2 regions of the Shewanella sp. SM20 genome follow, and region 1 is predicted to be linked to the other one. Evidence: predicted binding sites of a transcription regulator. Region 1 holds the regulator's gene; the other holds the start of a gene.
What was found. Region 1 encodes LexA, which represses DNA repair genes until DNA is damaged. Its sites were predicted from a motif close to TACTGTATNNNNATACAGTA; they were not measured.

Region 1 (7,502 bases):
CAGTGCGATAAAGGTGCCGACGAAAATCGCCTTGATAATGGTGGAGGAATCTTTGCCGTAATACTTCACTAAGCTGGGAACGTTACCATGGTAACCAAAACTGGCGAGACCAAAGGGCAGCGCCGCCCACAGATAAGGTGAAAAGCTGTTATTACCATCGGGTTCGAGCAACTTAGTCACATCAATTTCGATCAATAAATTGCCGATCGCGAGGAAGAAGGTAATGATCATACCGCCGAGCATAATCGTGGTAATGCGATCCACGGCCTTAGTGCTGATCAACACTATGCTCGCCAATACTATGGCAAACACTAGCCCTGCCACACTTTGCGGTAACTCAATTCCCATGCCCTGCAAGCTGTGATTCACAATCGAGCCACCGCCGCTGATATAGGCATAGGTCAAAATATACAGCACGAACGCGATGGAAACGCCGTTCACTATCCGCCAAAACTGCCCTAAGGTTTGCTTGCTTAAAGTATCGAAGCTAGCACCCGGTTCGAAATGCAAATTGGTTTCGAGTAGCAATAAGCCCGACATCAACATGCAAAACCAAATGCCCAATAACATTAAAATCGAATAGCCAAACCACATACCTGCACCGACCACGGGCAGAGAAAACATCCCAGCACCTACGGTCGTGCCAGCAATAATCATGGCGCCGCCGAGCAAGGACTTACCTGCGGGCTTATGCTTAGCCGCATTCATATGATTTGCCATTAAACTGTATGCTCCGCGGTGACACTCGCCACTATCGTTTGTTTCACTGACGGACGTAATAAGCTATTGGCTTGATCTCGTATGCGATTGATATTGGACTTATCTTGGTTATCCGCTAGATATCCCAATTCTTTGAGCTTAACGCTCAAGGTGCCGTAAAGTTTCTTATCGTAGAACTCTGGCGCAGTAATGCCATGCAAAGCGCCTAAACGCTGGGCAAGTAGATGACTCTCAGACTCAAGTTCTGAGCGCTCCATCTTAGGTCTGTTCGCTAACAGATTGAAGATAATGGCATAGCGTTGCAGAGTTTCGCTCACTGAACTGGCTAACAATAATAGTTGGCTAGTGTGTTCAGGCACGACAGTTAAGGTATCAGTCTCAACCACTAACCCTTGTTCAATGAAGAAATCCAGCACTTGATTGACATAGGCAGGTACATCCTTAATGCCCATGAAGAGTTCGGCTTTCAGCAGTGGATAAAAATCGGCAACGATTGACACAACTTGCTGACGCGGGATCTGCTCATTATGCGTTAAACAACTCGCAATTAATGACGGTACAATAAATAAGTGGATGATATTGTTACGATAGTAAGTCATAGACACTGCCTGACTCGTCTCGATAGACACAATTTCACCTAAAGGATCGGCGCAAACAACAAACTTGTTCAGCTCTAAACCTTGCTGCACTAAATGCTTACCATCACCTTCGGCAACCGAAGTATAAGTAGTGTAAGGCACTTTTTTGAGTAGAGTCAGATACAGATCAAGCTGACGTTCCAGCAGACTGCGCTCTAAGGCATTTTGATCTGTGGCCAACAACACTAAACTCGTCAAGGTCACCGAACTCGCCGCCGCCGCATCGTTAATATTCGTCATCACTCGATTCGCCAGCACGTTTACCGCTGGCGTTAACCAGCTTGGTTTTTGCTCAGGATCATCGGCCAACTCAGTACGCCAGTTTGGCGCGCGCTCATTTAAGAAGTTTTGCAGAGTAATCGGCTCGCCAAAGTTCACATAACCTTGGCCGAAATTACCAAGTTTGCGAATCGCACCAAACACCTGCCACACAGATTCTTTTTTCTTTTTCTTACCACTTAACTCTTTATGATACGTCGCCACTTCCATCACATGGTCATAGCCTAAATACACAGGCACTAGCGTGACTGGACGCTCGATACCGCGCAGCACACTGTTCATCGTCATGGCGATCATGCCAGTTTTCGGCGCCAACAGACGGCCAGTACGTGAACGGCCACCTTCGGAGAAGTATTCCACCGAATAACCTTTAGCAAACAGCTGATCTAAATACTCACGAAATACTGCGGTGTACAGCTTATTGCCATTAAAACTACGGCGGATAAAGAAGGCACCACCGCGACGGAACATAGGTCCCGCGGGCCAGAAATTGAGGTTAATGCCGGCAGCAATGTGCGGCGGAACCATGCCTTGATAATACAAAATATACGATAACAGCAGGTAATCCATGTGGCTGCGATGGCAAGGCACATAAACAATCTCGTGGCCATCGTGGTGTAACTGCCGAACTTGCTCGGCGCCTTTAATGTTGATCCCGCTGTAAAGCTTGTTCCACAGCCAAGTTAAAAAACGCTCGGCAATACGCACTAAACTGTCTGAGTAATCGGCAGCGATTTCATCGAGATACTCAATAGCCGTCTCGCGCGCTTGGGTCTCAGAAATCTTTTTACTGGCGGCTTCTTCTTGAATCGCTTTGCGCAGCGACTCAGATTTGAGTAACGAATGAAACAGTGCTTGGCGGTTTGGCAGCACAGGCCCTGTCATTACCTTACGTTGACGACGGAAATGCACGCGCGCAACCCGTGCTAACTTATGGGCAATCCCCATGTCGGTGCCATGTTCGTCAGCCATGTAACGCAGGGATACGGCATTCGAAAACTGCACGAAGTTATGTCGACCTAAGAACAGAATCATCAAGCACTTGCGCAACCAAGTCGGGTTTTCCCGCTCAAATACGGCCGCCTTCATAGTGTCGTCTTCTTTCCCTGGCGTGCGACCCCAATACAAGCTCACGGGCACCAGTTGAATATCCAATTCAGGACGTTCCTTATGCACGGCTAACAAACGCATAAAGCATTCGAGGAAAGGCTCATTACCAGCACGTTCGCCAAACAGTGGCTTACGTCCTTGAAGACAGACAACCCGAGGCGCAGTCACACCATTAGCCACTAGAGGCTCATAAGGGCTTGGTAAACCTAACTTAGCCGTTATTTCGCTCAAAGCAGCTATGTCACTAAGGGATTCAGTTTTCATCACATAAACAAGGGGTCTGGAAGCATCCAGATTCAGATCGGCAAAGGGATCCTGAGGCACCACAATAGTGTGCACTAAGTGTTTTTGGATCCAACGTAATGATTTCAACCAAAGAGAGTCGTGTTTAGGCATTATTCTTATGCAATTAAGTGCGTTTACTAGCCCGATAGAATACCAGACTATGGGCAATATTCGCTAATTCTCTCCAACATAGCTAAAAAGTGGTTAATACTTGCGCTGCAAATAATACTGTATATACTAACAGTAACTGTATAGAAAAACAGGAAACACCATGAGACCTTTGACGCCACGCCAAGCTGAAATTTTAGAGCTAATTAAACGAAATATTGCCGATACTGGCATGCCACCCACTCGGGCAGAAATCGCAACCCGTTTAGGTTTTAAGAGCGCCAATGCGGCTGAAGAACACCTTAAAGCGTTGGCAAAAAAGGGCTGCATTGAGATCATGCCAGGCACATCTCGAGGCATTCGTCTGCCTGCGGAAATCGAAGATTTGACTGAAACAGGTTTACCGCTCATCGGCCAAGTGGCCGCAGGTGAACCTATCCTCGCCCAAGAACATGTTGAACAGTACTACCAAGTCGACCCAAGCATGTTCCATCCCGCCGCCGATTTTTTACTGCGAGTAAAGGGTGACAGCATGAAGAATATCGGCATTCTCGAAGGTGATTTGCTGGCAGTTCATAAAGTAGAACAAGCTAGAAATGGTCAAGTGGTTGTCGCTAGAGTCGATGACGATGTCACTGTTAAACGTTTCGAAAAAAAAGGTAATGTGGTCTATCTACATGCCGAAAATGAAGATTACTCCCCGATTAAAGTGGATTTAGGCTTCCAAAGTTTAACAATTGAAGGACTCGCCGTCGGTGTGATCCGTAATGGAGATTGGCTATGAATAAACTACTTGGCAATGCCCCCCGCCATCCGGGCTTGTGGCTCGATGAAGTCCGTGATGCCGACTATGACTGGCACCATGCGCCTATCGCCTGTATGCCAACTAAGACTCAAGGTCGCCAAGAATTAATTCATCTGAGTGCACAACTCGCTCAGTTAAGCCAACAGGGCCGTTGGTTAGTGCTCATCAACCCACCAAGTATTGGCTACAAGCAAATGCTTGCCAGCGCAGGTGTGCGTATGGATAGAGTTTTGCTGGTACATGCTAAAGATGAAGTCGAAACCCTGTGGGCGATGGAAAAAGCCCTGACAAGTGGTACGTCCAGTGCAGTCATTACTTGGACTCAATCATTAGATGCGCGGGATAATCGACGCCTACAAATCGTGGCTAAAAGTGCCCGAGCTATGGGCATAGTGCTTGAAGACGTAAACAGTCACTTACATGCCGACGTACGCATTGAGCAAGGCAATCTCTTCGGTCAGCAATCTTTTTTTAGCGCTGTACACTAAATATTCATTTAATTTTTTACCTTGAAAGCCGCCTCACCTATGAATGTGAGGCTTTTTTTTGGCAATTTTTCAGATAATTAGATAAATAAGTGATCTTGATCAATATTTAAACAGCAAGTATGGTTGGTTAAGTCGGTGATGATATATCACCTTCCGTGGTCAATGAATCGAGTATTTATCGAACTCGAAGCGCCACTAAAAATAGAGAACAGATTTATTTCAGCAGTATGTGCCAGCGTGGCTAATTACCAGCAGTAACAATACTTGATTAAAAGTAACAGCCGCCAACGCACGTTGAAGTCAAAAAAGCTTTTTTGGGAACTGAAGAGTTTGCATAGAGTTGAGACTTACTGTGTTGCTCTTCTTTGTAGTTGCTATTCGCAATTGGCAGAGGAGAAGTCTTGTGAAGCAATTGTTGTATTGTTTACTCGTGGTGCTTTTCGCACCACCGTTGACCGCCGCAGACATGCGGTTCAACATGACCCCTGGCGTGACCGAGATCAGTGGCAAGGTTTATCACTTGCACATGACCATCTTGTATATCTGCTGCGCAATAGGCCTAGTGGTCTTTGGCGTCATGATTTACGCCATGATCAACCACAGAAAATCCAAAGGCGCTGTCGCGTCCCACTTTCACGAAAGCACTAAAGTTGAAATCGCTTGGACGATTCTGCCATTTATCATTTTGATCTTAATGGCGATTCCAGCGACAAAAACTTTAATCGCAATGGAAGATCCCAGTAACGCCGATCTCACCGTAAAAGTGACGGGGTCCCAATGGAAATGGCATTACAGCTATTTCGATCAAGATATTGATTTTTATAGCATACTGACAACACCCAGAGCACAAATCGAAGGCACCGAAACCAAGGGTGAAAACTATCTATTGGAAGTCGATAAACCGCTCGTTCTACCGATAAACCGCAAAATCCGCTTTCTGATGACTTCAGAGGATGTCATCCATTCTTGGTGGGTACCCGCCTTTGCCATTAAGAAAGATGCCAACCCTGGATTTATCAATGAGGCCTGGACTCGCATCGACAAACCCGGCATTTATCGTGGTCAATGCGCCGAACTCTGCGGTAAAGACCATGGTTTTATGCCTATCGTAGTACAAGCCTTACCCGAAGCCGAGTTTGAGGCTTGGGTCACAGAGCAAAAACAAGCCGCAGGTGCTGCGGCTGAAGCCGCTCAAGCCGCTTTATCACAAACCCTAAGTAAAGAAGAGTTGATGACTCTAGGCGAACAAGTTTACCTCGGGCACTGCGCAGCCTGCCACCAGCCCAATGGCGAAGGATTGCAAGGCGTATTTCCGCCCCTTAAAGGTAGCCCGATTGCAACGGGACCGCTCAGCGGCCACCTTGAAATTGTGCTCAACGGTAAAACGGGTACAGCCATGCAAGCGTTTAGTAAACAATTGACTGCACAAGAAATCGCGGCAGTGACTACCTACGAGCGTAATGCTTGGGGCAATAATACTGGAGATGCAGTGCAAGCCAAAGACGTCAACGAGTACATGAACGGCAATTCTGCACAAACATCCGCCGCGGTACCAAGCAGTACAACCCCGACACCCGCTCCTGCAAAAGACGTCTCAGCTGCAGTCGATCCCGCAAGCCTCCCCACACTCAGCCATGACGCCCTCATGGCCGAAGGTGAAACTGTCTACGCGACCTTCTGTGCTGCCTGCCATCAAGTGACAGGTGCAGGAATACCACCCGCCTTCCCCGCGCTAGTGGGTAGTGCTATCGCCATTGGACCAGTCGCCAATCACATCGATATTGTGATGCACGGCAAAACGGGCACGGCTATGCAGGCATTTGGCAAACAGCTTAGCCCACAGCAACTTGCAGCAGTCATTACCTATGAACGCAATGCTTGGGGTAACAATACCGGCGATACAGTGCAACCTGCTGATATCGCAAGTCATGGACAGTAGGGGATAATGATGAGCACTACGACTCAAGATCAAACCGCAGCCCATGATGACCATCATCATGGTGCGCCAAAGGGCATCATGCGCTGGCTGCTAACCACCAACCATAAAGACATAGGTACTTTGTATTTATGGTTCAGCTTCATTATGTTCTTAACCGGTGGCGCTATGGCCATGGTGATCCGCGCTGAACTCTTTCAACCTGGATTACAATTGGTCGAGCCCAACTTTTTCAACCAAATGACAACTGTTCATGGGTTGATCATGGTATTCGGCGCGGTAATGCCGGCCTTTACAGGGCTAGCTAACTGGCTGATCCCGATGATGATAGGGGCGCCAGATATGGCGCTGCCACGGATGAATAACTGGAGTTTTTGGATACTCCCCTTCGCCTTTACTATTCTTCTCAGTTCGCTGTTTATGGAAGGTGGCGGACCTAACTTTGGTTGGACCTTCTACGCACCACTATCAACAACTTATAGCCCAGATAGCACGGCGCTCTTTGTATTTTCTATTCACATCATGGGGATAAGTTCGATCATGGGCGCGATCAACGTGATTGTGACCATAGTGAATTTACGCGCGCCAGGCATGACATGGATGAAGTTACCATTGTTTGTCTGGACTTGGCTTATCACGGCATTCCTACTGATCGCAGTTATGCCCGTACTCGCGGGCGCAGTGACTATGGTGCTGACCGATAAGTTTTTCGGCACGAGTTTCTTCGATGCGGCGGGCGGCGGCGATCCTGTGATGTTCCAGCATATTTTCTGGTTCTTCGGCCACCCTGAAGTTTACATCATGATCTTGCCGTCCTTTGGCATCATCTCTGCCATAGTCCCAGCCTTCAGTCGTAAACCCTTATTTGGCTATGCATCCATGGTTTATGCTACGGCTAGTATTGCAATTCTGTCGTTCCTCGTGTGGGCGCACCATATGTTCACCACAGGTATGCCAGTGTTTGCCGAGCTGTTTTTCATGTATTGCACTATGTTGATTGCAGTGCCAACTGGGGTGAAAGTGTTTAACTGGGTTGCCACTATGTGGCGCGGCTCACTCAGTTTCGAAGCGCCCATGCTGTTTGCTGTAGCCTTTATCATACTCTTCACTATTGGCGGTTTTTCGGGATTAAT
Region 2 (7,502 bases), on a different contig from region 1:
GTCGTTTTGGTTTGTTAGGTTATGAACCTTCTACGCTTGAAGATGTGGGGGCTGAAATTGGTTTAACCCGTGAACGTGTTCGTCAAATCCAAGTGGAAGCATTAAAACGCTTACGTGATTTATTGGGTTCTCAAGGTTTATCTGTTGAAGCTTTATTTAGAAACTAATATCTGTCTTCTGGTGCCTTTCAGAGAAGCTATCCAGAAAATGCACTTAGTGTGAGATCACGTCATAAAGTAAAACGCCCACTATAGAGTGGGCGTTGTTATTTTTAGGCTTTTATTTAGATCACCTGATGTCTAGCTCAAGCGTTTCAGCTCATAGAGCAAATCAAGCGCCTGTTTTGGCGTTAAGTTATCGGGATTAATGCTACTTAATTTAGTCAAAGCTGGATTTTCAACCGGTTCAGGTAAAGCGAGTAAGCTTTGAATGGGCGTCCTCGTTCCTTCTGGTTGATGATCGCGACTCTCCAATTGCTGCAATTTATGTTTCGCTGCTTTAATCACTTTGTTTGGCACGCCGGCAAGCGCCGCAACTTGTAAGCCGTAGCTTTTACTGGCGGCGCCTTCTTGTACTGCATGCATAAAGGCGATGGTATCATCGTGCTCTATGGCATCAAGGTGCACATTGTAAACACCTGCCATTAAGTCAGGTAATTGAGTTAGCTCAAAATAATGGGTGGCGAATAGGGTCATAGCCCCGACTTGCTGGGCTAAATATTCCGCCGCCGACCAAGCTAGCGATAAACCATCATAGGTGGATGTTCCACGGCCGATTTCATCCATTAACACTAAACTACTTGCAGTGGCATTGTGCAGGATGTTGGCAGTTTCAGTCATTTCTACCATAAAGGTTGAGCGGCCAGAGGCCAGATCGTCTGATGCGCCAATACGGGTAAAGATGCGATCAATCGGGCCAATCAGGGCGCGATCTGCTGGCACAAAACAACCAATATGGGCCATCAGCGTAATCAAGGCGACTTGACGCATATAGGTCGATTTACCGCCCATGTTGGGTCCGGTGACAATCAACATACGTCTTTGGTTGTGCAAGGTCACTGGGTTAGCGATAAACGGCGTTTGGCTAACACGCTCCACCACTGGGTGGCGACCAGCCTCTATCTGTACGCCGATATCTTGGCTCAGCTCTGGACAAGTATAGCCTAAGGTCTCGGCACGCTCGGCAAAGTTACTCAGTACATCAAGTTCAGCCGCAGCTCTAGCAAAGGCTTGTAACTCATGCAATTTGGGCAGAATAAGATCGAACAACTGTTCCCATAACTGCTTTTCGAGTGCCAGCGCTTTACCTTGGCTCGAGAGGACTTTTTCTTCGTATTCCTTAAGTTCAGGCGTGATATAACGCTCCATATTCTTAAGGGTTTGGCGTCGTTGATAATTGAGCGGTACTTGTGAGGATTGCAGGCGGCTTACTTCGATGTAATAGCCGTGTACGCGGTTATAGCCGACTTTAAGTGTATTGATGCCAGTTCGTTCTTTTTCTCTGGCTTCAAGTTGTACTAAGTAATCACTCGCTCCTTCGCTCAGACCGCGCCATTCATCTAGTTCGCTGTTGTAGCCTTCACGGATCACCCCGCCATCGCGGATAAGCATAGGTGGATTATCGACTATCGCGCGCTCAAGTAGGGCTTGCTCAGCGGGGAACTCACCTAAGTGTTGACGCAATTGAGTCGTGTGTGGCGCGCTCAGTGTACTTAAACTCTGTTGTAATTCAGGCAATAAGCCCAGTGCTTGACGTAAACGTGCAAAGTCTCTTGGGCGAGCGGTACGCAGCGCGAGTCTTGCCATGATACGTTCGATATCGCCAAGTGCCTTTAACTGCTCATGCAAACCTTCGTGGGCTGCGGTATCGAGGAGTTCAGTCACCGCCTGTTGGCGCGCCTTAATTTGCTTAGGATCTCGCAGAGGCTGATGGATCCAGCGTTGTAACATACGGCTGCCCATAGGCGTTGCCGTGTTATCTAATACTGCGGCTAAGGTATTATCGCGGCCACCGGCAAGGTTTTGAGTGAGTTCTAGATTTCGGCGAGTTGCCGCATCGAGTACTATGCTATCGGTTTGATTGAAGCGGATAATGGCATTGATATGGGGCAGTGCCGTGCGCTGTGTGTCTTTGACATATTGCATCAAGCAACCCGCAGCTTGCAGTGATAAACGTGCATCTGCGATACCAAAACCATGTAAGTCTTTAGTGCCGAACTGGGCCAGTAGTAACTTGATACTCGTATCGTAATCAAATTCCCACTCGGGGCGACGGCGTTTGCCTTTAAAACCGTTAAGTAGACCTAGTTCGCCAAAGTCTTCACTGTAGAGAATTTCAACGGGATTAGTGCGTTGCAATTCTGCTTCTAATGACTCTCGTGTGTCGAGCTCTGCAATCACAAAACGTCCGGATGAAACATCTAATGTGGCATAACCAAAACCAACTTTACCTTGATAAACCGCGGCTAACAGATTGTCTTGGCGTTCCTGCAGCAACGCTTCGTCGGTTAAAGTGCCTGGCGTGACAATTCGTACCACTTTACGTTCTACTGGCCCTTTAGATGTCGCGGGATCGCCAATCTGTTCGCAAATCGCAACTGATTGACCAATTTGAACTAATTTTGCAAGATAGCCTTCCACAGCATGGTAAGGAAGCCCCGCCATCGGAATAGGATCGCCACCACTTTTACCGCGCGCAGTGAGTGAAATGCCTAACAGCTCAGAAGCGCGTTTAGCATCGTCATAAAACAACTCGTAGAAGTCACCCATGCGATAAAACAGCAACATATCGTGATGTTCTGCTTTCATCGTCAAGTACTGACGCATCATAGGAGTATGTTTTTCTAAATCATCGGTATCAATTACATTCATTAAATCGTTATCGTCCGTTGTGACTGCCTAAAGGCGATACAGTTTGTGTGGTTAAGGGTGATTAAGCGCTATGGAAGCGGAAGACTGCTGTACAATTTTCAGCTAAAAAGACCACGCAAAATTTGTTGCGCCAATCTTAGCAATAATTTAGCGAAAATTGAGCCCTTAACGATGGATATTGATCAAAGGGAGCTATTATCTGATTTGATATTCGCTAAAACCTTGGTCATATTAAAAATCCTATCAGCTAAAAATAATTCAGTCACAGGTCTTGATACTGTATGATTGTACAGTATACTAGTCAGCAGAATTAAGACAAAAAGCGCGGCTTTTTGAATTACCCGTTTGTAAATTGAATATCACTTTTGACAGCTTAATGCTTGTCTTGATGAGGGAACAGGAATGAAGGTCGATCCAAATAAAGAGAAAGCACTTGCTGCGGTATTGATCCAAATTGAGAAACAATTTGGTAAAGGCTCCATCATGAAGCTGGGCGAAGATCGCTCTATGGATGTTGAGACCATTTCTACCGGTTCTCTGTCTCTGGACGTTGCTTTAGGTGCTGGCGGTTTGCCAATGGGTCGTATCGTTGAGATCTATGGTCCTGAATCATCAGGTAAAACAACACTGACTTTAGAAGTGATTGCGGCAGCGCAACGTGAAGGCAAAACCTGTGCCTTTATCGATGCAGAGCATGCACTAGACCCTATTTATGCTAAAAAATTGGGCGTAGATATTGATAACCTGCTGTGTTCACAACCGGATACCGGCGAGCAAGCGCTTGAGATTTGTGATGCTTTAACTCGTTCAGGCGCTGTTGACGTTATCGTAGTCGACTCAGTGGCGGCATTAACGCCTAAAGCTGAAATCGAAGGCGAAATTGGTGATTCTCACATGGGCCTAGCGGCGCGTATGATGAGCCAAGCTATGCGTAAACTTGCGGGTAACTTAAAGCAATCTAACACCTTACTTATCTTCATCAACCAAATTCGGATGAAGATTGGTGTGATGTTCGGTAACCCAGAAACTACAACCGGTGGTAATGCGCTGAAGTTTTATGCTTCTGTTCGCCTAGACATTCGCCGCACTGGTGCCATTAAAGACGGCGATGAAGTGGTCGGTAACGAAACTCGCGTTAAAGTGGTGAAAAACAAGGTTGCAGCGCCGTTTAAGCAGGCTGAGTTCCAAATCCTTTATGGCCAAGGTATTAACCGTACTGGTGAGTTAGTAGACTTAGGCGTAGCCCATAAGTTGATTGAAAAAGCGGGCGCTTGGTACAGCTATAAAGGTGATAAAATCGGCCAAGGTCGTGCTAATGCTGGCAAATATCTGACTGAAAACCCAGCTATTGCGGCTGAAATTGACAAGACGCTACGTGAGTTGCTTTTGAGTAATCCGAGTGCCTTGGCTGCCAAAGCTGATGATAGTACTGAGGACAATATTGATTTAGAGACAGGCGAAGTATTCTGAGTCAGTCAGCCCATCAAATTGCGGTCGCGCTGTTAGCGCGCCGCGATTATTCCCGTTTACAAATCCGCGATAAATTGCTCGAAAAAGGTTTCGAACTTAACGATATCGAACCTGTACTCGATGCTTGCGAATCCTCCGGTTTTATTAATGATGCTCGTTATGCCGAACTGTTGGTGCGAAGCCACATCAGTCGAGGCCACGGTGCAATACGCATCCGCCAAGCAATCGCACAGAAAGGCTTATCTAAAGACTGTATTGAAGCCGCTTTGGTTAATTGTGATTGTGACTGGTTTGAGCTAGCAAAAGATAAAGCCACCAAAAAATACGGCATTCCCCGTGTGACAGAAGTGAAGGGCTCTAAAGCTCGGGATCTCATCGCAAAGGAAAAGGCCAAACGAGTGCGTTTTTTAATGGGCCAAGGCTTTAGCTACGATCAAATCACTTACGCACTAGATTCAGATCCCAATGATCTCGATGAAAATTATTAAATTTGGAGCTAAGACTGTAAAAGCTCATCTAAATATCATCAATGGGTATTGTCCATTTCGTACTTCACATTAGACTCACTAGCTTAAATATTGTCCGTGCCGCGATAAACTTACGCCGTCTTTATTTGTGCTTTATCCTGTCGTTTTGCTTCTAGTGACTCTGGTGTGGGCGATTCACGCTAAAATATTAAATTCCTGATGTGTATATCACCAATCAAGACTGGTCGTCCTTCCTTAGTCTGCTTATAATGCTTGGCAAATAGAAATACGGCTAGCCTAAGGCGTAGCTGGTAATGCTTACCCAATTCAGGATGATTTCATGTATCAAACTACAGCAGAGCTCAGAAGCGCTTTCCTCGAATTTTTCCGCAGCAATGGTCATCAAGTTGTGGACAGTAGTTCATTAGTGCCAGGCAACGATCCCACACTTTTATTTACCAATGCAGGCATGAACCAGTTCAAGGACGTGTTTCTTGGCATGGACAAACGCAATTATACGCGTGCGACCACTGCTCAACGTTGTGTACGCGCTGGTGGTAAACATAACGATTTGGATAACGTTGGCTACACAGCACGTCATCACACCTTTTTCGAAATGCTAGGTAACTTCAGTTTTGGAGATTATTTCAAAGAAGAAGCGATTCGTTTGGGCTGGACTTTTTTAACTGAAACGTTAAAGCTGCCGAAGGAACGTCTGTGCGTCACTATTTATCAGACAGATGATGAAGCCTTTGAAATCTGGAATAAAAAAATTGGTGTCGCTGCCGAGAACATCATACGTATCGGTGACAATAAAGGTGCTGCATTTGCGTCAGATAACTTCTGGCAAATGGGTGATACCGGTCCTTGTGGTCCATGTACTGAGATTTTTTATGATCATGGTGATCATATTTGGGGCGGACGTCCTGGCAGTCCTGAAGAAGATGGTGATCGTTTCATCGAAATCTGGAACATCGTTTTCATGCAGTACAACCGTCAAGCATCGGGTGAAATGTTACCTTTGCCTAAGCCCTCGGTTGATACAGGCATGGGGATTGAGCGTATTGCTGCGATTATGCAGGGCGTACATTCTAACTACGAAATCGATATTTTCCGTACTTTGATTGCTAAAGCCGCAGAGGTCATTGGTGTTAGTGACTTATCTGAAAAGTCGCTGCGAGTCATTGCCGATCATATCCGTTCATGTGCATTTTTAATTGCCGATGGCGTTATGCCGTCGAACGAAGGCCGTGGTTATGTGCTGCGCCGTATTATTCGCCGCGCTGTTCGCCATGGTAACAAGTTAGGTGCGACCGAAGCTTTCTTCTACAAGCTGGTTCCGTCTTTGATTGCGGTGATGGGCGATGCAGCAAAAGGGTTAGCTGAGACTCAAGCGATTGTTGAAAAGGCACTGAAAGCGGAAGAAGAGCAATTTGCCCGTACGCTTGAACGTGGTTTAGGTATTTTAGATACGGCCTTAAACGAGTTGAAAGGTGACACCTTAGACGGCGAAACCGTATTTAAGCTGTATGACACCTATGGCTTCCCAATGGATTTGACTGCTGATGTCTGCCGTGAGCGCAACATCATTGTCGATGAAGCAGGTTTTGAAGTCGCCATGGCTGAGCAACGTAGCCGCGCACAAGCTGCCGGTAACTTTGGTGCAGATTATAACGCTGCGCTGAAAATTGATGCTGAAACTGCATTTAGTGGTTACACCGAATTAGCGGGTCAAGCTAAGGTCACCGCGATTTATCAAAATGGTGAGTCAGTGACGGCGATCAAAGCGGGTGATGAAGCCGTTGTCGTGCTCGATGTAACACCTTTCTACGCTGAATCTGGCGGTCAAGTAGGCGATAAAGGCCAATTGGTTGCAAACGGTATTGAGTTTACGGTAAACGATACGCAAAAGTATGGTCAAGCAACGGGCCATCAAGGTGTTTTGGCTACAGGTAGCTTGAGCGTTGGCCAAGTTATTGAAGCGAAAGTGGACAAAAAACTGCGTCACCGTACTCAGTTAAACCATTCTGTTACGCATTTACTGCATGCCGCGCTGCGTCAGGTGCTCGGTACTCATGTTTCGCAAAAAGGTTCTTTGGTTGATCCTGAGCGTTTACGTTTTGACTTCTCCCATTTCGAAGGCGTAAAAGCTGCTGAATTAAAAGAAGTTGAAGAATTAGTTAACACTCAAATTCGTCGTAACCATGAGCTGAAAACCGCTGAAATGGGCATAGATGAAGCTAAAGAGAAAGGCGCTATGGCACTCTTTGGTGAGAAATATGATTCACAAGTGCGAGTTGTGACTATGGGCGATTTCTCTATCGAATTGTGTGGCGGCACCCATGTGGGTCGCACTGGCGATATCGGCTTATTCAAAATCACCTCTGAAGCAGGTATTGCTGCGGGTGTACGTCGCATCGAAGCCGTGACTGGTGCTGCAGCTATGGCTTATGTGGCGCAGCAACAAGCTGAACTGGAAGAAGCCGCTGCCTTATTGAAAGGTGATGCCAACTCAGTGGTGGCTAAGTTAAAAGCGCAGCTCGATAAGATGAAGCAACTCGAAAAAGAAATGGCGCAGCTGAAAGATAAGTTAGCGGCCGCAGCGAGTGCAGACTTAGTGGGCGATGCCGTTGTAGTTAATGGCGTTAACGTACTGATCAAAAAATTAGACGGCGTTGAGGCAAGTTCATTACGC

Region 2: a site for LexA is predicted at 3,146-3,165, ahead of recA (recombinase RecA). Genes of this name have one in related genera too.

The regions. Positions count from the first base shown of each region.
Region 1 covers NZ_JAKKRK010000012.1:27,694-35,195, forward strand. Annotated here, with positions in the region: gene mtr (tryptophan permease) at 1-720, opposite strand, end outside; gene plsB (glycerol-3-phosphate 1-O-acyltransferase PlsB) at 720-3,143, opposite strand; gene lexA (transcriptional repressor LexA) at 3,304-3,924, shown strand; gene L5M18_RS07030 (cell division inhibitor SulA) at 3,921-4,433, shown strand; gene coxB (cytochrome c oxidase subunit II) at 4,837-6,372, shown strand; gene ctaD (cytochrome c oxidase subunit I) at 6,382-7,502, shown strand, end outside.
Region 2 covers NZ_JAKKRK010000001.1:192,479-199,980, forward strand. Annotated here, with positions in the region: gene rpoS (RNA polymerase sigma factor RpoS) at 1-167, shown strand, start outside; gene mutS (DNA mismatch repair protein MutS) at 300-2,870, opposite strand; gene recA (recombinase RecA) at 3,273-4,340, shown strand; gene L5M18_RS00870 (regulatory protein RecX) at 4,358-4,828, shown strand; gene alaS (alanine--tRNA ligase) at 5,148-7,502, shown strand, end outside.